3 regions of the Bacillus marinisedimentorum genome follow, and region 1 is predicted to be linked to each of the others. Evidence: riboswitches for the same ligand, from Rfam matches in the RefSeq annotation. Region 1 holds a riboswitch; each other region holds the start of a gene.
What was found. A riboswitch is a leader RNA that binds a small molecule or an ion and turns the genes downstream of it on or off. The one in region 1 is predicted to bind S-adenosylmethionine.
Positions count from the first base shown of each region.

Region 2: another riboswitch for S-adenosylmethionine. It lies ahead of metK (methionine adenosyltransferase); the one in region 1 lies ahead of A4U59_RS15845 (hypothetical protein).
Region 3: another riboswitch for S-adenosylmethionine. It lies ahead of A4U59_RS01310 (methionine ABC transporter ATP-binding protein); the one in region 1 lies ahead of A4U59_RS15845 (hypothetical protein).

Region 1 is NZ_LWBL02000052.1:3,829-11,660, forward strand. It holds gene trpC (indole-3-glycerol phosphate synthase TrpC) at 1-679, opposite strand, end outside; gene trpD (anthranilate phosphoribosyltransferase) at 672-1,691, opposite strand; gene trpE (anthranilate synthase component I) at 1,672-3,204, opposite strand; gene A4U59_RS15840 (DUF3231 family protein) at 3,567-4,109, shown strand; gene A4U59_RS15845 (hypothetical protein) at 4,154-4,483, opposite strand; SAM riboswitch class I at 4,605-4,709, opposite strand; gene A4U59_RS21865 (hypothetical protein) at 5,044-5,181, opposite strand; gene A4U59_RS15855 (bile acid:sodium symporter family protein) at 5,503-6,483, shown strand; gene A4U59_RS15860 (toast rack family protein) at 6,532-7,251, opposite strand; gene A4U59_RS15865 (hypothetical protein) at 7,707-7,832, shown strand, end outside.
Region 2 is NZ_LWBL02000029.1:53,621-61,452, reverse strand. It holds gene A4U59_RS09060 (ABC transporter ATP-binding protein) at 1-661, opposite strand, end outside; gene A4U59_RS09055 (ABC transporter substrate-binding protein) at 677-1,669, opposite strand; gene A4U59_RS21735 (hypothetical protein) at 1,703-2,038, shown strand; gene A4U59_RS09045 (alpha/beta hydrolase family protein) at 2,201-3,004, shown strand; gene pckA (phosphoenolpyruvate carboxykinase (ATP)) at 3,114-4,697, opposite strand; SAM riboswitch class I at 5,368-5,475, shown strand; gene metK (methionine adenosyltransferase) at 5,735-6,937, shown strand.
Region 3 is NZ_LWBL02000005.1:169,480-177,311, reverse strand. It holds gene sigI (RNA polymerase sigma-I factor) at 1-593, shown strand, start outside; gene A4U59_RS01325 (anti-sigma factor domain-containing protein) at 606-1,727, shown strand; gene A4U59_RS21585 (hypothetical protein) at 1,935-2,375, shown strand; gene A4U59_RS01315 (peroxiredoxin family protein) at 2,368-2,856, opposite strand; SAM riboswitch class I at 3,037-3,146, shown strand; gene A4U59_RS01310 (methionine ABC transporter ATP-binding protein) at 3,279-4,304, shown strand; gene A4U59_RS01305 (methionine ABC transporter permease) at 4,354-4,953, shown strand; gene A4U59_RS01300 (MetQ/NlpA family ABC transporter substrate-binding protein) at 4,968-5,792, shown strand; gene A4U59_RS01295 (carboxymuconolactone decarboxylase family protein) at 6,046-6,411, shown strand; gene A4U59_RS21580 (YuzK family famiily protein) at 6,664-6,816, shown strand; gene sufC (Fe-S cluster assembly ATPase SufC) at 7,135-7,832, shown strand, end outside.

The DNA.
Region 1 (7,832 bases):
CTTCCGCCCCTGCCCGATGAACACGTTCAAGGTCAGCCGAAGAAAATATGCCGCTTTCGCTTACAAGCATAGAACCTTCCGGAACCATCTCTGCAACCTTTTCCGTCTGCGATAAATCAGTATGGAAGGTCTTTAAATTACGATTGTTTATTCCGATGAGCGGCGGCTGAAATACCGACAGAATCATTTCCAGTGTTTCCGCACTATGCACTTCGACAAGTGCTTCCATCCCTTTTTCTTCCGCTTGCTTGAAAAGTTCAAAAAGGACGGCCGGTTCAAGCGCTTCACCGATAAGCAAGATGGCGTCGGCGCCAATCCGTGCACTTTCTTCAACTTGTTCTGGTGAAATGATGAAATCTTTTCTCAGCACCGGGATACTCACCTTTTGTTTAATTTCAGTAAGATACGAACGGTCCCCCTGGAAAAAGTGGCGATCCGTCAAAACGGAAACAGCTCTTGCACCTCCTTCCTCATATCTCCCGGCAATCCAGGCCGGATCGAAATCAGGCCGGATGACGCCTTTTGATGGAGATGCCTTTTTCACTTCGGCTATGATTGAAACGGGATTAGCTGACGATTTAATGGAATGGATAAGTGATGCCCGTTCAACATCCCGTTGTTCAGGCAGGACAAAATTCTGCAGCTCCTCCCTTTTTTTCGCTACTATTTTTTCAAGCATGGTTGACTTCCCTCCCGGCGATGGACAGGTAATATTCGTTGACTTTCCCGCTCTGGATGGCATCACGGACCATATGGACGCCTTCTGCGATACAGGCTGCTTTTCCGGAAATGTACAAACCTGCTCCGGCATTCAGGCATACAATGTTTTCTGGAGACCCGGGGGCATTTCCAGCAAAAATCCCCCTGATGAGCTGTGCACTTTCCGCGGGATTTTCAACCTGGATTTCAGACAAGCTGCCCCGTTCCACTCCAGCATCTTCAGGATGGAAAACGTATCTTTCAATCCTGCCTTCATTCAATTCCACGATATCTGTCGGACCGGAGATGGATATTTCATCAAGCCCGTCGTGCCCGGTGACAAACATCGCCCGCTCTGTGCCGAGCCTATCGAGCGCTCTGGCGAGTTTTTCCGCAAGGTTTGTGTCATATATTCCGATGATCTGCCTTTTAGCTCCCGCCGGATTGCAAAGCGGGCCGAGCACATTGAAGACTGTCCTGAAACCGATTTCTTTCCGGGCTGCGGCCGCATGTTTCATCGCTGGATGATAATGAGGCGCAAACAGGAAGGCCATCCCTTTTTCCAGCAGGGACTGCTTTCCGTTTACCGGTCCGTTATCAACCGTTATTCCAAGCTTTTCAAGTACGTCTGCACTCCCGCTTTTAGAGGAAACACTGCGGTTCCCATGCTTTGCGACTTTGACACCGAGTGCGGCGAGCGCAATCGCTGAGGCAGTTGAGATATTAAACGTAGACTGTCCGTCACCGCCCGTGCCGCACGTATCCAGTACATCCAGCTCCTTTGAATCGAGGATTGCCATCCGTCCCCGCATCGCTTTTGCAAACCCTGTGATTTCTTCAGCTGTTTCGCCGCGGAACCGAAGTACAGTCAAAATGCTGGCCAGCTGGGTCGGCAGTACATTTCCGCCCATCACTTCATCCATGACAGCAAATGCCTGCTGTTCTGTTAAATGTTCTCCTGCCAATAACCTGTCAAGCACGTTTCTCAGCAATTAGCTCCTCCCCTTTCTCGTTATTCCCGAACAATTCTTCAGCTATATCGAGCGCCTCCAAAAGCGCACTTGCTTTATGGATCGTTTCCATGTATTCTTTCTCCGGATCGGAGTCAGCCACAATGCCGGCACCGGCCTGGACAGAGGCTTCCCCGTCTTTCACCACCATTGTCCGGATTGCAATGCATGAATCCACATTCCCATCAAATCCTGCATAAATGATGCCGCCGGAATAGATGCCTCGTGCCGTCGGCTCCAATCCGCACAAAATTTCCATCGCCTTCACTTTCGGAGCGCCGGAAACCGTTCCAGCGGGAAAGGCGGCCGCAAGTGCATCAAGCGGATGAACATCGCTGCGGAGCTCCCCTGTCACCTTGCTGACAATATGCATAACATGGGAAAACCGGCCGATCTCAGCCAGTAACGGTACGTTTACCGATCCGTACTTCGCTGTCCTTCCGGCGTCATTCCGGGCAAGATCAACGAGCATCATATGCTCGGCCAGCTCCTTCTCATCTGCCAGCAGTTCTTTTGCAAGCAAGTCATCACGGTCAGGGTCCCCGGTCCTTCTTCTCGTTCCGGCGATCGGATTGATTTCAATCATGCCATTTTCGATTCCGACGAGTCGCTCCGGCGAACTTCCGATCACTTCACGTCCCCCGATCCGCAAATAAAACAAATACGGCGAAGGATTCAGCATGCGGAGCACCCGGTAAATATCAAAACCGGCCGCTGTCACCTTTCGTTTAAAACGCTGTGATAACACCGCCTGGAAGATGTCACCTTTAATAATATGGTCCTTGATTTTCTTCACGTCTGCCATGAATCCATGTTTTTCATAGTTGCTTTCCACGTGCCCTGCCGTAACGCGGAAATGATCCTGGAGCAATACTGATTCGTTCATGACAGGCGGATTTCGCAATTTATCGAGGAGTGCCCCGACCTCCTTTTCCGCCTGTTTATATGCGTCTATAAGCTCCTCTCTTGTTTCGTTTCCGTTTAAGCGGGCAAAATGGACAACCGTCACTTCCCTTGTTTTATGATCAAAGGTGATGAGGTCTGTGCAAAAAATGAACCGGTAACGGGGATGAGGGTCTGTGACCGGGAACGGAATCTTTTCGAAATCGGCAACTGCTTCATAAGTCATATAACCAACGCCGCCCCCTGAAAAAGAAGCATTGATGCCGGGTGTTTTGACTATAAGCTTGTTCTGTACATAATCAAAAGCATCTTTAAAAGAAGGCATCTGTACGATATGCCCTGTTTCTAACTCTTCAACTTGAAAAGTTCCAGTGTTCTCGCGGATTTCCATAAAAGGTTTTAAGCCGATAAACGAAAAACGGGACCGCTCATGGCCGTCTTCATTGCTTTCAAGCAAAAATGCCGCTTCTTCATCCAGGCTCTGGAAAATACGGACCGGCGTCAGTGTGTCACTGTAAAAACCGGTTGATAAAGGAATGGTGTGATGCGTTTTAGCATCACGTAAAAAGGATTGTAAGGAATAGGAATGCATAGACTCACCTCTCCATTGTTGATGGAGAATGAGGGGTTGAGGTAAAAAATGGAGGATAAAAAAAGATGAAATATGGGCACACTCCGCCCCTGATCACTTCCTGAACTCTGCTCTTTTCCTCTTCTATACTGTCCTCAACTCATCTTCTCATTCTCAGCTCTGCTCTGTACTCTGCTCTTTCCTGCATGTTTGAATACCGCTTTTGAATATTCAAACATCTTGTTGACAGTGTACGCACCTAACTACAAATTGTCAACCGTACTTTTTTACTTCTTTGTAATTTAATCCCTTCGATAAAAAACACCCGATACGCAAAAGATATATGCGTGCAACACTATTCACTTGCACGAAGGAGCCTTTTCATGAATTTAAAAACATTAAGGAGTGTCGTTATGGGAGTATTGAGCGGAAATCAAACCGATGAGCCACTTCATTATGGAGAAGTCTTTGCGGTGTGGAGCTACTATGCAGCTTCAAAAGCGGGTGTCGCCACACTTCAAACTTACATGAACCATACAGGGGATGAGGATCTCCGTAACTTGATCGATGAAATGCTTCGCAGTTCGAAGCCGGAAATCGAACAAGTGGAAACTGTTCTGAAAGAAAACGGCATTGCATTGCCGCCTGTACCGCCTGAACGCCCGGAAGCCAGCCTTGACCAAATCCCGGCGGGGGCACGAATCAACGACCCGGAAATAAGCGCGGCCCTTTCCAAAAATCTGGCGGAAGGCCTTGTCGCGTGCAGCCAGGCCATGGGGCAGGCAACACGTGAGGACATTGCCATGATGTTCGGCCAATTCCATTTGAATAAGGCGCAATTCGGTGCCCGGATGCTCCGCCTCAACAAAGAAAAAGGATGGATTATCCCTCCTCCACTTCACGTGCGGGTGCCGGAACCAGTCTAAAAAAAAGAGCAGGCTGTTTGCTGCAGCCTGCTCAATACATACCATTATCCTGCGTACATCATTGTCAAGTAGCGGCCTTTTACCGGGATATACAATCCCCTGTCAAAAAGGCTGTTCCACATTTCGCGGTCAAGCGCGTAAGGGCCTCTTCTCTGGTACCCTTTTACCGACTCATCCGAGAAGGAAAGGATATGATAACGCCCTTCATAAAGAACTTTGACATAAAAGCGGTTGTAAAACGGATTCAATGTTGCTTCTGCATGAGCATCAAACTCTTTAAGCTGCCGGTCCATGAAATTCACCACATGTCCGATGAACCTGGCCGGCGTCATACTTTTCGCCATGTGCCCTCGTGCGGTTCCATTGATGTTCATCAAGAATCTCCCCTTGAGAATATGGTCAAGGTATCAAGAGAGGTATGATAACGAAACAGGAATCCTGTTTCCGGAGAAAATAAAAACCCTTTTCGCTTTGGCGCAAAAAGAGTTTCCTCCGTTGCCATCATTCAAAGCGCAGCTTTGCTGGTTGGAGCACCTTGTCCCTTTCGGCAGGTTGCTGTGGAGTCAAAGAGCCAGATCTCTCGTCCACTCCTGATAACCTTATTGATATTTCCATTGTACCATACGAACCGCCAAAAAATAGGGTGACCTGCACATTGTTGCACAAAAAAAACAATTTTTCTGAAAACTGGCAGTTAGACCGAAATTTATCCGGGTACCATCTCTAAAGTATGCCGGATTGTTATACAAAAAGATAACGATTCTTGACTGACCGTTCCTCTCATTTGAACCAGCTCTCGCCAGAGGACGATACCCGGCTAATTGTTTCTATAACTAATTGTTTCGCGCCTCCTGTAACATGTTCAGGAATATCGCTGCCAGCATTCCCATTCGTCCGCCTTATAGCTGACGTTTATTACGAGATTCCGGCGGATTTACTTTACTCTGAGATATGTCTTCCTACTCAGCAGTTTTTTCATCATGTTTATGGCTGCAGCCGCATCCTCCCCCGCCATGCTTATGGTGATGCCCCTCATGATTGCTTTTGCAGCTTCCCTTTCCATGTCCTCCATGCTTATGCTTGTTCTTGCAGCCGCATCCCTTCTTTTCAGAACCTGCGGCAGTTACTTCGATTTCCTTCATCATATCCCTCTCCTTATGTAAAAATATAAAGCAGTCATTTTCTCCATAACTTACGTCAAATTTACCAGAAAGTTGAAATGAAAAACAGCGATGTTTCCACCCAGGCAATAGTGTTCATATAACGGCCTTTTTTTTGCCCCTTTTCAGTCACATTTCACCTCAGTGTATCCTTTAATGCTTTTTTGCATTTCAGTATTGAAATATTCAGAATTGTACGTATAATGGGATTTAAAACTTTAGGAGGGATTTTTTTGAAATCACTTGCCAGAGCGAGTACATTCGCAGGAAACACCTTTGCTGTCTGGGTTCTGTTATTTGCTGTCCTCGGCTTTCTGTATCCGGAAGGATTCACCTGGATTGGGCCGTACATAGCGATTTTACTCGGCATCATCATGTTCGGCATGGGCATGACCCTGACGTTCAGCGATTTCAAGGCTGTCGCACAGCAGCCGAAAAAAGTGGCGATCGGCGTGGGCGCGCAGTTTGTGGTCATGCCCCTTGTCGCATACGGACTTGCTGTTTTGCTGGAATTGCCTCCCGAAATTGCAGCGGGGGTCATTCTTGTCGGCAGCTGTCCCGGCGGTACAGCATCCAACGTCATGACATATCTCGCAAAGGGGAATACAGCACTGTCAGTCGCCATCACTTCTGTTTCAACATTGCTTGCTCCCATACTGACGCCCGCAATCACGCTGATGCTAGCAAGCAAATGGCTGCCGGTTTCTGCAGGCAGCCTGTTCTTATCAATTGTCCAAATTGTCATCATACCGATCATTCTTGGTCTTCTCGTTAGACTGGCATTCAAATCAACTGTGGAAAAAAGCACAGAAATCCTTCCGCTCATTTCCGTTATTGCGATTGTCGCCATCGTGGCAGCGGTCGTCGGCCTCAGCAAAGAAAAAATAGCAGAAACAGGACTTCTTCTGTTTTCAGTTGTTATGCTGCATAACTTGATCGGCCTTTTCATCGGATACTGGGCCGCAAAATTATTTAAAATGGATCACTCGGATTCAAAAGCAATTTCAATCGAAGTAGGCATGCAAAATTCAGGACTTGGCGCCGCACTTGCAGCCGCACATTTTTCACCGCTGGCAGCTGTACCCAGCGCCCTGTTCAGTGTCTGGCATAACATTTCCGGGCCGCTGCTTGCCACCTATTGGGGAAAAAACCATAAGCCTGGCATCAAGCAGGAAAAAACTTCCGGGCATCCGAAAGCCCCTGAAGTTTCATAATCATAAAAAGGTCCCAACCACTTTAACTAGTGATCCGGGACCTTCACTTTATTTTAATTCAAAATTTGCTTCCCCGACACCCAGATTGGCCTCAACTTCAATTTGAACATCTGTTTTACCGTAAGCATCATTGACGTATACGCCGTCTCCCTCAGAGATGAAACCGGCAATATTCGTTTCGCCGATTCCTTTATGCGTTTCGATTTTCACACCTGCCGATTTTGGCAAAATGACGGTTGTCTTGCCGACGCCGGTTTCGAAGGTGACATCAAAACTTTGCGGCCAATCGCCTGAAAGGTCTACGGATATATCACCGACACCCGCATTGATTTCCAGGCCGGAAAGATTTAAGCCGCTCAAATCCAATTCTGTGTCGGATGCCCCGGAATTCACGGCCAATTCAATCGGAATTTCTTTGTTGAGCCGTATGTTCCATTCGTTTTTTATATCGCCAACCGAAATATTGCCCAGGCTCTGTTTCTTTTGTTCAATCACTACTTTTCCTTTTTTCCCTCTAGAATCATATGTTGTTTCCGGCTCAAAATCTTTGTGGTTATATACAACAGTACCTTCCACCCACTCACGGGCACCACTTGAAACTGCCAGTTCTCCGGCTCCCAGTTTCAGTTCCACTTCCAGCTCCACGGCTTCATCCTTTTCAACAAGAATATCCGATTCCTCCGTCTCCCCGCTTACTGCCGTCTGGCATCCTGTAACAAACAGCAGCATGACAGCAATGCACCCTGAACTTACAATCCATTTCCTCATCTTGCATCCTCCTTTTTGAAAACGCGGACCCAACAGCAGCAGCCCTCCCTTCATTAAACATTTAAACCAGAACAAATGCGCAAGGCGCCCGCTTAGCTGGAGTACCCGCAGGTTGGTGCTCTTTCCTTCCGAAGGGGATCACCGCTTGTGACGATAGGCGCTGGCGCCTGAAGCTGAACGATACCCTTCTGGCTTTTTATCCACAACGCTTAAAATTTATAATTTCCTTAACAACAAAAAAGGAGAGCCCTTCATGAAGCTCTCCCAGGTGTCCGTTGCTAATTCATTTACCAAAATATGTATGATAGAGTAGGTGAAAAGCCTTATATCCTACTTTTAATTTTAATGTTGATTGGCATAGCTGTCAATCCGGCGCTTTTACTTCTTTGATTCGTTTACCGGTCATAGCACCCCGGACAAATCCCCGGCATAAATTAGCATGAGAGGTGATGAAAATGGCATACAGTGATGCAATTATTTACGTAGGACAGCTGGGGGCTGACACTTATACGCAATCCCTGCGCGGTGTCCTTTATACGGAAGATCAGATCGGTTTTATGGCGGACCGCATCCTGTGGACG
Region 2 (7,832 bases), on a different contig from region 1:
CCTCGAATATTCTGGCGATGGCACCAGGTTCTCCTTTTAATAAATAGATCCGGTCGCTCATGGCAATCGCCTCGCCGATATCATGTGTGACAAGAAGCGCCGTCTTGTTGTACTCTTTCAACGTGGCTAAAACAAGGTCCTCAAGTTTAAGCTTTGTCTGATAGTCCAGTGCTGAAAACGGTTCATCTAAAAGGAGCAACTTCGGATTGACCGCAAGTGTACGTACGAGAGCGACACGCTGCCGCATGCCTCCTGACAGCTCGTCGGGATATTGCTGTTCCACATTTCCCAGGCCCATGTCTTCAAGCAGGCGCAGGCTCCGCTCTTTTGTGTCTTCGTTCAGCTTATTCATCGTTTTTAAGCCTAGAAATATATTTTCAGCAATCGTTTTCCAGGGGAATAAATAATCTTGCTGCAGCATATAGCCTATTTCTCCATCTGGCCGCTGCACCGTCTTGCCGTTGATTGCCGCCTTTCCGCACGTCGGCATCAGCAATCCGGCGATGATGGAAAGTAAAGTTGTTTTTCCGCAGCCGCTTGGGCCGAGAAATGACACAAATTCACCTTCCTCAACTGCAAGAGAAACCTCATCGATCGCGGTTGTAACGGATGTTTTGGAAAAATAAGTGTGGTGGATGCCCTCAAGTGTCAGGAAACTCATAAAAAGTCCTCCCGGTTATTTCATCGCTTTTTCTGCGAATTCATTGTTTACAAGCTCACTATGCCCGATATCGGCAGGGAGTTCCCCAGCCTCTTCCATGATGGACTTCAAGTTATTCCATTCTTCTTCATCAAGAATCGGATCAGTGGCATAGGATCCCTGGCTTTTATAACGGTCGACAACGGTTTCGATCAACTCTTTCGGCGTATCTTCAAAATACGGGGCAATGGATTCTGCGATTTCAGCTGCACTGTGTTCTTCAACCCACTTCTGTGCTTTATGAACGGCTTTTGTAAAACGTTCAATAACACCTCTGTTTTCATTCAAGTAGCTTTTCTTTGCCATGAAAACTGTGTAAGGGACGTGGCCGGATTCCTCACCGAAGGAAGCGACGATATGCCCTTTACCTTCCTGCTCAAAAATGCTGGCTGTCGGTTCGAACAGCTGGACGTAGTCACCTTTTCCTGAAGCAAAAGCATTTGCGATATTCGCAAAATCGATATTTTGGATCAATTCCATATCGTAATGGGGATCGATTCCGTGCTTTTTCAGGACATATTCACCAACCATTTGCGGCATGCCGCCTTTCCGCTGGCCAAGGAAAGTTGTTCCTTTCAGGTCCTCCCAACTAAAAGAGTCCATTTTTTCACGTGAGACAAGAAATGTGCCGTCAGTCTGTGTAAGCTGAGCAAAATTCACAGCCGGGTCATTTGATCCCTGTGCCTTCACATAAAGAGTTGTTTCGGCACCGACCAATGCAACATCAGCTCCTCCTGAAAGAAGGGCTGTCATCGTTTTGTCTCCGCCCCACGTCGTTTTCAGGTCGATTTCCAGGTTTTCTTCTTCAAAGAAACCTTCTGAGAGCGCAACGTATTGCGGGGCGTAAAAAATGGAGTGGGTTACTTCTGCCACTCGGACGCTGTCATTTTGGTTTGCTCCGCAGGCTGTAAGACCCATCAATAGACCGATAGCCGCGAGTACCAAACCCAACTTGAAAAATGGATGCATGTGTTTTCCTCCCCGGTGAAAAATTAACCATATATGATACAGTATGTCGGAGAAGGAAAAGTGTGTATCTGCCCAGTTCCTTTTAAAAAGCCCATTATTATCGAAGGTTGTGTTGTTTTTGAAAAATTGTTAACTGTGAGCATTGGCTCTTCCGCACTTAAACATAATGTGCTTGCCTATGCGTTGCCCCAGGACGTGGAAACGCATAGAATCATAGCTGGCTCTCCTGCTGAGATCTCATCTGTCTTTAAACTCCCGCAGGAGTCTCGAAGCCGCGGACCAATCAACTGTCTATTAAGAAAAGTGAAGGCGGGGAGGCTTGCCCGTATGCCGCCGGAAGGCAAGTTGATTTCCCTTGCGGATACTTGACTGAACACCTGTCACTAATTTCCAGCACCGGTTAACACTGAACCAGGCACTAGTGAGGGTGCATTTTCAGGCGAGCCGCAAAGATGAATGAAAATTTTTGCGGCAGGGTAGAGAATGGACACCGGGGTTTAAATTCAAGCCTTTTTGAGAGGAGGGGCAGAAATGAAAAATGGACAAATCATAGAGAAACGGCCATTTCCGTCCCCCAATCCGAACATCCGGCTTTATGAAACAACGTATATAAGTGAAGGGCTGAAAGTTAAAGGGTATCTGGCGGTGCCGGTGGAAAATAAGGTATATCCAGCGATTCTTTACTTGCGGGGCGGCATCAAAAATGTCGGAATGGTGCGGATAGCGCGGGTTATACAGTTTGCTTCGGAAGGATTTGTCGTATTTGCGCCTTTTTATCGCGGAAACCGCGGCGGAGAAGGAAACGAAGACTTTGCCGGCAGAGACCGCTGGGATGCGGTCAACGGCCTGGAAGTCCTCAGAAACCTGCCGGTGGCCGATTCGGACCGAATTCATTTATTTGGATTTTCAAGGGGCGGGGTCATGGCGCTTTGGACCGCTATATTATCTCAAAAAGCTGCTTCAGTTATCACATGGGGTGGCGTTTCTGATGTGGCGCTCACTTATAAAGAGCGAGTTGATTTAAGAAGGATGATGAAAAGGGTAATCGGCGGTACGCCGTGGAAAGCGGCCGGAAACTATGCCGGCAGGAACCCGTTATTGAAACTGACCGGGATGGACGCTGATGTTTTGATTATTCATGGAAAGAAAGATGAAAATGTCTCGGTTGAACATGCATATCTTCTTGAAGACGCAATGAAAAAAGAAAGGAAGCCGGTTGAATCGTGGATTTTTCCCCAGCAGGATCATTATTTTCCTCCCCGGCTGAACAGGGAAGTAACGGAAAAGGCATGCCGGTGGATGAAAAGGAGGAGGCTTAAGCAGCGCGGCCGGTAACAAAAAAATCGGGATGAAGAAGAAGGCGGGAACTTTGGCGCTCTCTACCCGGACACTTCTGAAACACACAAAAGCAGCTCCCTTTCGGAAGCTGCTTCTTCGTTTTGTTTTACAGGTTCGGACCTGCATTTTTGATTTCAGGTGAAACATTGTCAAATTTGGTGAAGTTCTCTTTGAACTGCCTCGCAAGTTCTTCCGCTTTTTTCACATAGGCTGATTCGTCGCTCCATGTTTTACGCGGCTGAAGTACCTCATCAGGTACACCAGGACAATGGACGGGCATTTGCAGGCCGAAAATCGGGTCTGTCACTGTTTCTACAGAGTTCAGTTCGCCTTCTAGCGCTGCCTGGACCATTGCCCGTGTATAAGGAAGGTTCATGCGGCTTCCAACTCCGTACTCACCACCGGTCCAGCCTGTATTCACGAGGAAGACCTGGACGTTATGCTGATCAATTTTTTCTCCGAGCATTTCAGCATATACGTGTGCAGGAAGAGGCAGGAACGGCGACCCGAAGCATGTTGAGAAGGTTGCTTCAGGAGAAGTGACCCCGCGTTCAGTTCCGGCAAGTTTGCTAGTATATCCGCTCAGGAAGTGATACATTGCCTGTTCCTTCGTCAGCCGGCTGATAGGAGGGAGGACGCCGAATGCATCGGCCGTCAGGAAAATAATGGTGTTCGGATGTCCTGCGACACTCGGAATGACGATATTATCTATGGCATCAATCGGATATGCCGCCCTTGTATTTTCAGTCAATGTTGTATTGTCATAGTCGGCTACACGAGAATGGTCATCGAGTATGACATTTTCAAGCACGGATCCATAACGGATGGCATCCCAGATTTGAGGCTCTTTTTCTTGCGATAAATTGATGCATTTTGCATAGCAGCCGCCTTCAATGTTAAAAATGCCGTTCTCGGACCAGCCGTGCTCATCGTCGCCGATAAGGCGCCGGTTCGGGTCTGCAGAAAGAGTCGTTTTCCCTGTACCGGAAAGACCGAAGAACAGGGCGACATCTCCTTCCTGGCCTACGTTCGCTGAACAATGCATAGACAGGGTACCGCGTTCAGGAAGAATATAATTCATCACGGAGAAAATCGACTTTTTAATCTCGCCGGCATATTCGGTTCCGCCAATCAATACGATACGTTTCTCGAAGGAAATGATGATGAATGTTTCGGAATTCGTCCCATCCACCGCAGGATCAGCTTTGAAGCCAGGTGCGGAAATCACCGTGAATTCGGCTTCATGATCCCTGAGATCCTCTTCGTTCGGGCGGATGAAAAGCTGTCGGGCAAACAGGTTATGCCATGCATACTCGTTTACAACCTGGATAGGCAGGCGGTAACGTTTGTCAGCACCGGCGAAACCTTTGAATACAAACAATTCCTGCTGTTCTTTCAAATAAGTAAGGACTTTGTCGTAAAGCGCTTCAAATACACTCGCGGAAATCGGCTGGTTCACCGGTCCCCAATTTATTTTATCTTTTGTGGAGGCTTCTTCTACAATAAATTTATCTTTAGGGGAGCGCCCGGTATATTTTCCGGTTGTAGCCCTGAGTGCTCCGGTTGATGTCAAAACCCCTTCATTGCGGAGAAGCGCCTTTTCAGTCAATTCTGGTACGGATAGGTTATGCCGGACATTATTGCCATTCAGGATGGCGGCCAGGCCGGTTGTAAGATCTACTGAGTTCATTACACAAACCTTCTTTCTTCATAATATGAGATTCCTTATGAGACTCCGCTGTGGAACAGAAGGTGTAAAATCTTTGGTCCCATAGGGATAAATGACCGAGTTTTACACTTGATTCGATATGCTAAAAATAGTATAACACATTTATTTTTTCAGTCTACACTAAACAAGTTGCTTACCTGAAAAATATACTTATATATGCCCGTCTCTTCATCAGAAAACACTTATTTTGCAATTTTTTATAAAAATTTTCAAGTTTTTCTCTTTAAAAGGAAAATGTGTTCTAATATTGAAATCCCTTTCAATACGTTTATGTATCAATATGATACAAATGCACTTACTGTGCCTTAGGTAAGCTGTTGGCATTACTTTGTACAGATTCAGGAACTGAAATACATTTGAATTTTGCTGGCCACAGGGAATGAAAAGTTTGTGAAGGAAACGGATGAAAAGGGCTGTGTCAGGCGTGAACAATGGCAGCCTGTTACCTGTAAAATTGAATAAGTTTGGTTATAAGCAGACACCGTAAGAAAGGAATATAACGATAATAGAAGGAATGGATGTTTATATTATTCACACAATAAACGAGGAAACTGCCTGAAACGTCCGGATGTTCATGACGGTTTTATTGACATGGTTCGACCAATGCGTTATGATAGCACGCGAACGGATACTCTTATCCCGAGCTGGTGGAGGGACAGGCCCAACGAAACCCGGCAACCGTCACCCTATGTGAAAAGGTGCTAACCTGAGCAAGGCGGACAGCCTTGATCGATAAGAGCGAAAGGCAAGAGCGTAAAACCTTTCCTCAAACGGGAAGGTTTTTTTATACTTTCAGCCCATCTTTAGGCTTTGGAAGTATAGCAACCTGCCGGGCAGCGGAGTTAATTGCTGCAAGGGGGGATCATTTGCCTGTTATTGCCGCTGACAGGACTCTTTCAGGCATCAAGAGGCCAAAGAGGAAGTTAATTTATAATCCCTTTAGGGAAATGAGTACCGTATCAATCAGCAGTCTTTATTTAAGGAGGTACTAGTGTTCCATGACAAAAACCCGCCGTTTGTTTACGTCTGAATCGGTGACAGAAGGGCATCCCGATAAAATTTGTGACCAGATTTCAGACGCCATTCTTGATGCAATTTTAAAGAGCGACCCGAATGCACGTGTCGCCTGTGAAACAACAGTAAATACAGGGCTTGTCCTTGTAACAGGTGAAATTACCACTTCGACATACGTGGATATTCCGAAGCTTGTGCGTGAAACCGTAAAAGGAATCGGATATACACGGGCAAAATACGGATTTGATGCGGAAACTTGTGCAGTTTTGACATCTATCGATGAGCAGTCCCCCGATATTGCGATGGGCGTTGATAAGGCTCTTGAGGCAAGGGAAGGGCAAATGACAGATGCCGAAATAGAAGCAATCGGAGCCGGCGACCAGGGCTTGATGTTCGGGTACGCCACAAGGGAAACAGAGGAACTGATGCCTTTGCCGATTTCACTCGCGCACAAGCTTGCCCGCAGGCTGACAGAAGTCCGCAAAGAAGAAATCCTCCCATACTTACGCCCTGATGGAAAGACACAGGTGACGGTGGAATATGATGAAAATGACAATCCTGTCAGGATTGATACTATCGTCATTTCGACACAGCACCATCCGGAAGTTTCGCTTGAACAGATTCAGCGGAATATCAAAGAATATATCATCAAGCCGATTGTTCCTGAAAACCTGATTGATGAAGACACGAAATTTTTCATCAACCCGACAGGCCGGTTCGTCATCGGCGGTCCGCTCGGTGACGCCGGTTTGACTGGACGAAAAATCATTGTCGATACGTATGGAGGCTATGCCCGCCATGGCGGAGGGGCCTTTTCCGGTAAGGATCCGACAAAAGTGGACCGTTCCGCAGCATATGCGGCCCGTTATGTCGCCAAGAATATCGTAGCTGCAGACCTTGCTGACAAATGCGAGGTGCAGCTTGCTTACGCCATCGGTGTTGCCCAGCCTGTTTCCATCTCAATTGATACGTTCGGAACAGGAAAAGTTTCTGAAGAGAAACTGGTGGAAATGGTCCGCCAGACATTTGATTTACGTCCGGCAGGCATCATTAAAATGCTTGACCTGAGAAAACCGATTTACAAACAGACAGCGGCATACGGTCATTTCGGCCGTACGGATATCGATGTTCCGTGGGAAAAAGCCGATAAAGCCGGCGCGCTGAAGGAACTCGCTTCTGCTGAATAAGTGTTTGGATAGTGTTAAAATCACTGCTGAATCTTTTAAGCAGTTCATTCTGTAGAGAATCCTGAACAATAATAAAGGCTCAGAATCGTTTTAATTAGCGGTTCTGAGCTTTTTTTAGAGATTACCCACTTAAGGCCAGTCGGAAAATTTCTTTCCTTTAGTGTGAGGTGTAATTCATGGGGTCTGTTCGCGGAGCTGTTTGGGGAGAAATCCGGTCAGAGGGCCTGAGCGCGCAGCTTTTTGGCGCGAAATAATGCTTGAACGGCGTGAAACAAACCAAGTGGCGTGAAAGCGGGCTATATCGGCGTGAAACGTAATCGGTTTGGCGCGAAAACCGGGAGAAACGGCGCGAAAGCCGCACCCTGGATGTAGCGTAAAGCCGGTCGGCGCGAAAACCCGCTCCTATGGCGCGAAAATTCGTTTGAATGGCGTGAAATCACCCGTATGGCGTGAAAGCGAACAGTTGTGGCGTGAATTTTGAAGGAGTTGGCAAGAAAAGCGGCAGATTTGGCTCGAAAACCAGGAGAAACGGCGCGAAAGCCGCACCCTGGATGTAGCGTAAAGCCGGTCGGCGCGAAAACCCGCTCCTATGGCGCGAAAATTCGTTTGAATGGCGTGAAACCACCCGTATGGCGTCCAAAGCGAGCAGTTGTGGCGTGAAATTTGAAAGAGGTGGCAAGAAAAGCGGCAGATTTGGCGCGAAAACCGGGAGAGACGGCGCGAAAGCCGCACCCTGGACGTAGCGTAAAGCCGGTCGGCGCGAAAACCCGCTCCTATGGCGCGAAAATTCGTTTGAATGGCGTGAAACCACCCGTATGGCGTGAAAGCGAACAGTTGTGGCGTGAAATTTGAAGGAGTTGGCAAGAAAAGCGGCAGATTTGGCTCAAAAACCGGG
Region 3 (7,832 bases), on a different contig from region 1:
GTCATCGTTATGTAAATGAAGAGATGGATGAATACAGTGTCGGTCTAACGGCATTTAATGAAGCGATTGACCAGTATTCAGAAAAAGAGGGCAGCCGCTTCTTGACATTTGCCAACATGGTTATCCGCAGGCGCGTGATTGACCATATCCGAAGGGAACAGCGCCAGACCCGCAACCTCGTGTTCCATTATGAGGAAGAGACTGAAGACAATGTCCAGGAGGAAACGTTCGCAGAACAAAAGGCGTCTATTGACCAGTATACCCGGGAAGAGGAAAGCGCTGAACGGGTAACTGAAATCATGGAATATCAAAAATTGCTTGCACAGTATGATATAACCTTTGAAGCACTTGTTAAACATTGTCCGAAACATATTGATGCACGTGATAATGCGAAAGAAATCGCTTATTTGATCGCGCACGACGAAGAACTCTCCCGCTATCTCAAAGACAAAAAAAGGCTGCCGATAAAAAATATAGAAAAAATGGTGGATTGCAGTCGTAAAACAATAGAGAGAAATCGAAAGTATATAATAGCAGTTGCGCTAATATATCTTGGCGATTTTCATTCATTACAGTCTTACATTGAGATATAAAGGGGGGAGTCAATGGTGAAACGCGGAATCATAATGGAAATTAACCGTAAGAAAGCGGTTGTCATGACGAGGAACGGGGCATTCGAGCAAATCCGTCTGAAAAAAGGCCAGGATGTGCAGCTCGGAGAAGAAATTTTAATCCCTGAAGAACCTCAAAAGCGGGTGTTTCCTTCATTCGCACCGTCAATTACTGTGGCAGCTGCAGTTGCGGCGTTTATTATCGCGTTTGCCGGGATTTTTTCGTTCAATACCGAGCCAGTAGCGGCGTATGTAAGTATTGATGTGAATCCCAGTATGGAAGTCGGGGTGAACCAGGACATGAAGGTCCTTGAGTACACCTCGCTGAACGATGATGGCAAGGCGTTGCAAAAAGAAATAGATAAGTTGAAAGGCTTGCCGCTTGCCGAGTTTGTAGAATCGGTTGTTGCACTAATAAAAGAAAAGGGATATTTTAACTCTAATCAGGATGTACTGCTTGCTTCCACATCAATGCTGGAAGATAAAAATGACAAAGAGAAAATGCAGCAAGCACTTGCACGCGAGCTCGTTGCAGTACAAAACCGTCTATTAACACAAAATGAAGAGATCGCCGTAAAAGTTGTATATGCTGATGAAGAAACAAGGGAACATGCTAAACAGAACGGCATTTCTACCGGTAAATACCTTGTTTATGAAGATGCTGTCAAACAGGGGAACGAGCTGACAATGGATGAGGCTAAGACACTTTCAGTAACTGAACTGAAAAAGAAAGCCGAACCACGCCCTGAAATGGATAAAAATGGAAAGGGAGTAAATATTCAGCATGCCGGAGGCAATAAAGATGAAAAAGCCGTACCTAATTCAAATGCACCTGGCCAAATAAAGAAGAACGAGAAGCAGGGCGCTCCTGGGTTTGAAGACAAGGAACCGCCGGGCCAGACTGGAAAGTCAAATGGTCATTCCAACGGGAATGGAAAAGGAAACGCTGAAAAAAAAACAAATAATGGCTCAATGAATAAGTCCGATTCAGTTGATAAAGAAGGCAAGAGTAATGCTGGCGGCAACAAACAGAAAGATAAAAAGCAAAATAACAGCCAGGGTAAAAACAAAGTCAACAAACAGCAAAATAATTCCAACGGCAAAAATAACCAATAAATAGCGGAGAAAAAGGCGATTTGTTTTTACATATTACCTTATTTCTCGGGAAATAATGACACAGGCTTTTTTAAAGCCTGTGTTTTCTGTTTTGGTAACGGTGAAGCACTGAGTGACAAAAAATGACCGGGTTCTGCCTTAATGCGCAAATATAACTTCCGATCTGCAGCGTGTCAACTTTTACACAAACAGCCGCACATCCGCTTTTTGAAAATATTGTCGGACGATTTTTCAAGGAAATTCGATGGGGAAGGCGAATTCCAGGGTAAAGATGTTTCCTTGAAAGCGGTGATGAACATGTTTGTGGTTTCGCTAACAAAAATGATAGCAGGTGCGGGAAATGCTCCTCATCTACAGCCGTTATTCAAAAAACCAGAAATGATGATGTTCTTCTTTTCGGAAGAGGAGGCTGCAGCAGTGGAGTTGTCAGATAAAGGGCTGCGACTTTTATATGCGCTTCCGGACACATGCCCGGACATAATTATTCGCGGGTGCGATGGAGCGCTCGTGAATTTGATAACCGGAATGAAGCCGCTCCGCACCCTTGAACGGGATAAAGAGCTCTCAGTCAAGTGTACATTCAGGAATAAGCTCTGGCTGGAGTCCCTTTTTCTGATGAGCAAGCATCACGGCCAAAACATCATTTGAGCAGTGTGCCGAGTGATTGGATGATGTCCATGAAATCAGCACGGTCATCAAATGAGGCTTCGATTTCATGATGCTGGTTAAGCAAAAATGTGGCAGGCACCCCTGTGCATTGATAGGCATCATATGCGTTTGTCCCCTCATCCATAAGGATAGGGAATGTCCACTGCTGTTCGCGTGCCATCTTTAAAGCGTTTTCCGTACTGGCCTCACGCCCTGTTACGTTGATTGTAATGAATGCCAGGTCTGTTTCTGCAGGAAGTGTTTTATAAAAAGCATCTTTTTGAGGCAAATCCCGCTGGCAGTCCGGACACCATGATACCCAGAACGTGATCATGACATTTTTTCCTCTGTAGTCATCCAAAGATACAAGGTTTCCTGTTTGTATGTCCTTTAATGTGAACCCCGGTGCCTTCATCAAACCATCCTCCCAACTATAGCCGGTTTCCGCTGGGTAAGCTGCCGGCAGTGTTCTTCTTTTCATGTTAAACTTCATCAAGTTTCTGTTTCCCATCGTAAAGGAAAAGGCGGCTGTACGCAATTGTCAGCCCGTGTCGTTTAAGCTGTTTTTTTGGACTATTTTGTTGACAGCTAATGATAGGCGTGCTAATATCTTCATTAGTTTCAAAAACATTAGTCGTTTAACTCAATAAAGTGTGATTGACTCTTATCACGAGAGGTGGAGGGACTGGCCCGATGAAACCCGGCAACCGGCAGGCATGATGCTTGTAAAGGTGCCAATTCCTGCAAAGCTGAGGCTTTGGGAGATGAGAGAAAGGAATTGTTCATTAAACCTTTCTGCTCATCTGTGCAGAAAGGTTTTTTTATATTGAATGGGTGAACACTTTTTTTGGATGCGCCTTAAAATGCAGATGTCATTATTTATGGAAGAAATGAGGAAACAGCATGATACAGTTATCCAATATCGAGAAAGTCTTTAAGTCCAAAAAGGGACCGATCGAAGCTGTCAAAGATGTAAACCTTACGATCCAAAACGGTGAAATATACGGCATTATTGGATACAGCGGTGCAGGGAAAAGTACGCTGATCCGTATGCTTAATGGATTGGAAAAGCCTACAGGAGGCACAATCACAGTCGGTGATTGGAATATGAATACGTTATCCGGCCGTGAACTCAGGCTTGCCCGCCAGGAGATCGGAATGGTGTTTCAGCATTTCAATCTGCTCTGGTCACGAACGGTCTATGATAATATTGCATTTCCGCTCGAGATATCAAGAGTAGCCAAAAAGGAACGGAACGAACGGGTCCTCGAGCTGATTCGGCTTGTCGGCCTGCAGGGGCGCGAAGATGCATATCCATCTGAGTTGAGCGGAGGCCAGAAACAGCGTGTCGGAATCGCACGCGCCCTTGCCAATAATCCGAAAGTGCTGCTATGCGATGAAGCAACATCTGCACTTGACCCGGAAACGACCGATTCGATTCTTGACCTGCTCGTTGATATTAATGAGCGATTCGGCCTGACAATTGTGTTGATTACTCATGAGATGCATGTCATTCATAAAATCAGCCACCGGGTAGCGGTTATGGAAAACGGCCGTGTTGTTGAAGAAGGAAACGTTAGAGATGTATTCCGAAAACCGAAACAGCAAGTGACGAGACGGTTTGTGAAACAGGTGACCGAGCCTGATGAAGCTGAAGAAACGATTGAGCATCTGCTTGCCCAGTATGAACACGGCAAGGTTATTCAACTGACGTTCATCGGGAATGACGCGGAAGAGCCTGTCATAAATGAAACGATTAAGAAATTCGAAGTGATCGTCAACATTCTGCAGGGCAAAGTGCAGCAGACAAACAGCGGCACATATGGGACATTGTTTGTCCATTTCTCCGGAGATGATGATGAAGTGAACCGGGCAATCAGCCATATCAGGAAACGCGGAGTGGAAGCAGAGGTGCTGCAAAGTGTTTGAAAATGTCATTTGGGATAAAGTCTGGGAAGCGACGCTGGAAACATTGTATATGACTGTGATTTCTGTTGCCGCCACTTTCATTTTGGGGATTGTATTAGGCCTATTGCTGTTTTTGACCTCACGGGGAAATCTGTGGGAAAACAGGCTGTTGAATAGTATTATTGCAGGATATGTAAATATATTCAGGTCGATTCCTTTCATTATATTAATTATATTGCTGATTCCTTTTACAAAGCTGCTGGTCGGCTCAATGCTGGGAGCAAAAGCGGCATTGCCGGCGCTTATTTTCGGAGCGGCGCCCTTTTATGCCAGGATGGTGGAAATCGCCCTCCGTGAAATTGATAAAGGCGTCATCGAAGCCTCGCGGGCGATGGGTGCAAGTACATGGACAATCATATTCAAAGTATTTTTGCCGGAATCAATGCCGGCTCTTATATCCGGTATTACTGTCACCGCGATTGCACTTGTAGGCTACACAGCGATGGCAGGAGTAGTTGGAGCCGGCGGGCTAGGGGACCTTGCTTATCTTGAGGGATTCCAGCGCAGCCATAATGATGTGACAGTCGTCGCAACAATCGTCATCTTGCTCATTGTATTTGTTCTCCAATTTATTGGTGATATAGCAGTAAACAAAATAGATAAACGCTAGGAGGATTTTTCATCATGAAAAAACTAATTCTTACAATTAGCATTGTATTATTAATCGGGGTACTGGCCGCATGCGGCGGAAATGAAAGTGGAAGCGGAGAGAGCAAGAAGCTTGTTGTCGGTGCTTCAAATGTACCCCATTCAGAAATACTTGAAGAAGCCAAGCCGCTCCTTGAAGAAAAAGGCGTTGACCTTCAGATTGAAACATTCCAGGATTATATTCTTCCAAATAAGGCTCTTGAAGAAGGTGAGCTTGATGCAAACTACTTCCAGCACATACCATATCTGGAAGATCAGAAGAAAAAACACGGGTATGACTTTGTCAACGCTGGAGGAATCCATATTGAGCCTATCGGTGTTTATTCCCAGGAATATAAAAGCTTGAACGACCTGCCGGAAGGTGCAACGGTTGTCATGAGCAACTCTGTTGCAGACCACGGCCGCATGCTTTCCCTTCTGGAAGAAGAAGGCTTGATCAAACTTAAAGAAGGCGTGGAAAAAACGAACGCGACTCTTGAAGATATTGAAGAAAATCCGAAAAACCTGAATTTTAAGGCTGATATTGATGCCGGAATGCTTCCGCGTGCATATGAAAACAACGAAGGCGATGCTGTCCTGATCAATACGAACTATGCGATCGATGCAGGGTTGAATCCGATGGAGGATGCAATTGCCCTCGAAGGTTCAAATTCTCCTTATGTCAACGTCATCGCTGTCCGGGAAAAGGATAAGGATAATGAAAACATCAAGACGCTTGTTGAAGTGCTGCGTTCAGAAGAGATTCAGACCTTCATTGAAGAAGAATACAAAGGAGCTGTTGTTCCTGTTGACGGCGAGTAATTGCGAAACCCGGCTTATGCCGGGTTTTTTGTATGCCCTCAAGTGATTTACACTGGTTCCCGCCGAATTCCTTCGCCAAGATAAGAGGTCTATTTCCGTATTCAATAGGGGGTGCGTCCTGTGCAATTGCAAAAAGCAGCTAGTTCATGGCTGTTTTTCAACATTACATTCTGCAGCCCATAAAAAAGCGGGATAGTTCCTATTTATATGCATCATAATAATCACGAACCAAATTCAGATAGGAGTGAAAAGGATGTACCATGAACCACGCAATTCAACAGAAGCAGCTTTGCATGAATACAAAGAAGGGCTGGGGATCTTTACACAAAAAATGCCGGATATCGCCCGCCATTATAATGCATTTACCGAAACATGCTTTGAGGAAGGAATGCTGAGCCGCCGTGAGAAGCAGCTCATCGCCCTGGGAATCAGCCTTAATTCACAGGACGAGTATTGTATCATCTATCACGTGAAAGGCTGTCTGGACGAAGGGTGTTCAGAAGAAGAAATTCTTGAAGCGGTCGGAGTGACGGCAGCCTTTGGAGGCGGAGCTGCCATGAGCCAGGCGGTAACGCTTGTACAGGAAGCAGTATCTGAACTTACCGACCTGAAACAATAAGACTTCAACGATGCGAACTGAATTTTCTAACAAATCCCGCCCAAATAAGAGGATATGATTGCAAATGGGAGCAATAGTGCCCTTTATTCAGCTGAAGTATTCCGGTACCCCGCCAGCCTTTATTATCGTGAAATGTTTACGATATGGGTCTTTGTGGTAAATGTAGTAACGTGATACGATTAATCACGAAGTTAAAACCATTGAAAGGATGGGTTCATTATTAGTGACCTGGAGCTGAATTATACAGCTGAAATGGAAAAGGCGATGTATCAGTCTCATGGAATGGGATATGAGGAGTACGGGCGGAAGCTCGATAAACGCCTCAAGGTGGAAAAACGGCGTGAACAGGAATATGAAAAGAGTTTGCGTGTCGTAGATCAAGCCAGTCGCCGCATCGGATTTTAACTTGAAAATAACGATAAAGCCTATAGCATGATAAACAAGAAAAAAACCAGTTCGTATAACTGGTTTTTTTCTTGTTTATCCGTCATCATAGTGTAGGAAGCTGAAAACGGCACAAAATAAGCGGAGCCGGTTCTTCGCGTGCAGAATACTCTGGGGTGGAACCAGAGCTTCTGTCATGGAAAAAAATGTTTTAGGCTATTGAGGTTGATTATACTTTTCATTTGTTATAACATTGGAATGAGAATAGAATGAGAATACAGCAGTAATAATAAAATTCTAGAAAAAACCAGGAATATTAAGATTATTGGAGGTATAAAAATGGCAGGTTCAACACTTAAGATTGAGAATTTACACGTATCAATTGAGGGAAAGGAAATCCTCAAGGGCGTTAATTTAGAAATTAAAGGCGGGGAAATCCACGCTGTCATGGGTCCAAACGGAACAGGAAAATCAACACTTGCTTCAGCGGTCATGGGTCATCCCAAGTACGAAGTGACTGAGGGCACAATCACGTTTGACGGTCAAGATGTTCTCGAAATGGAAGTGGATGAGCGGGCGCGTGTCGGGATGTTCCTGGCTATGCAATACCCGAGTGAAATCGACGGCGTTACAAATGCCGACTTCCTTCGTTCCTCCATCAATGCACGGCGCGGGGAAGGAAATGAGATTTCGCTCATGAAGTTTGTTAAAACACTTGATAAAAAAATGGATTTCCTCGACATGGATCCAAATATGGCCCAGCGTTATCTGAACCAGGGATTCTCCGGCGGCGAGAAAAAGCGGAATGAAATCCTGCAAATGATGATGCTTGAACCGAAAATCGCAATTCTGGATGAAATTGATTCCGGCCTTGATATCGATGCGTTGAAAGTCGTTTCCAACGGCGTAAACGAAATGCGCGGCGAAGACTTCGGCTGCTTAATCATTACCCACTATCAGCGTCTGCTTAACTACATCACACCTGATAAAGTGCATGTCATGATGCAGGGCAGGATCGTAAAATCAGGCGGACCGGA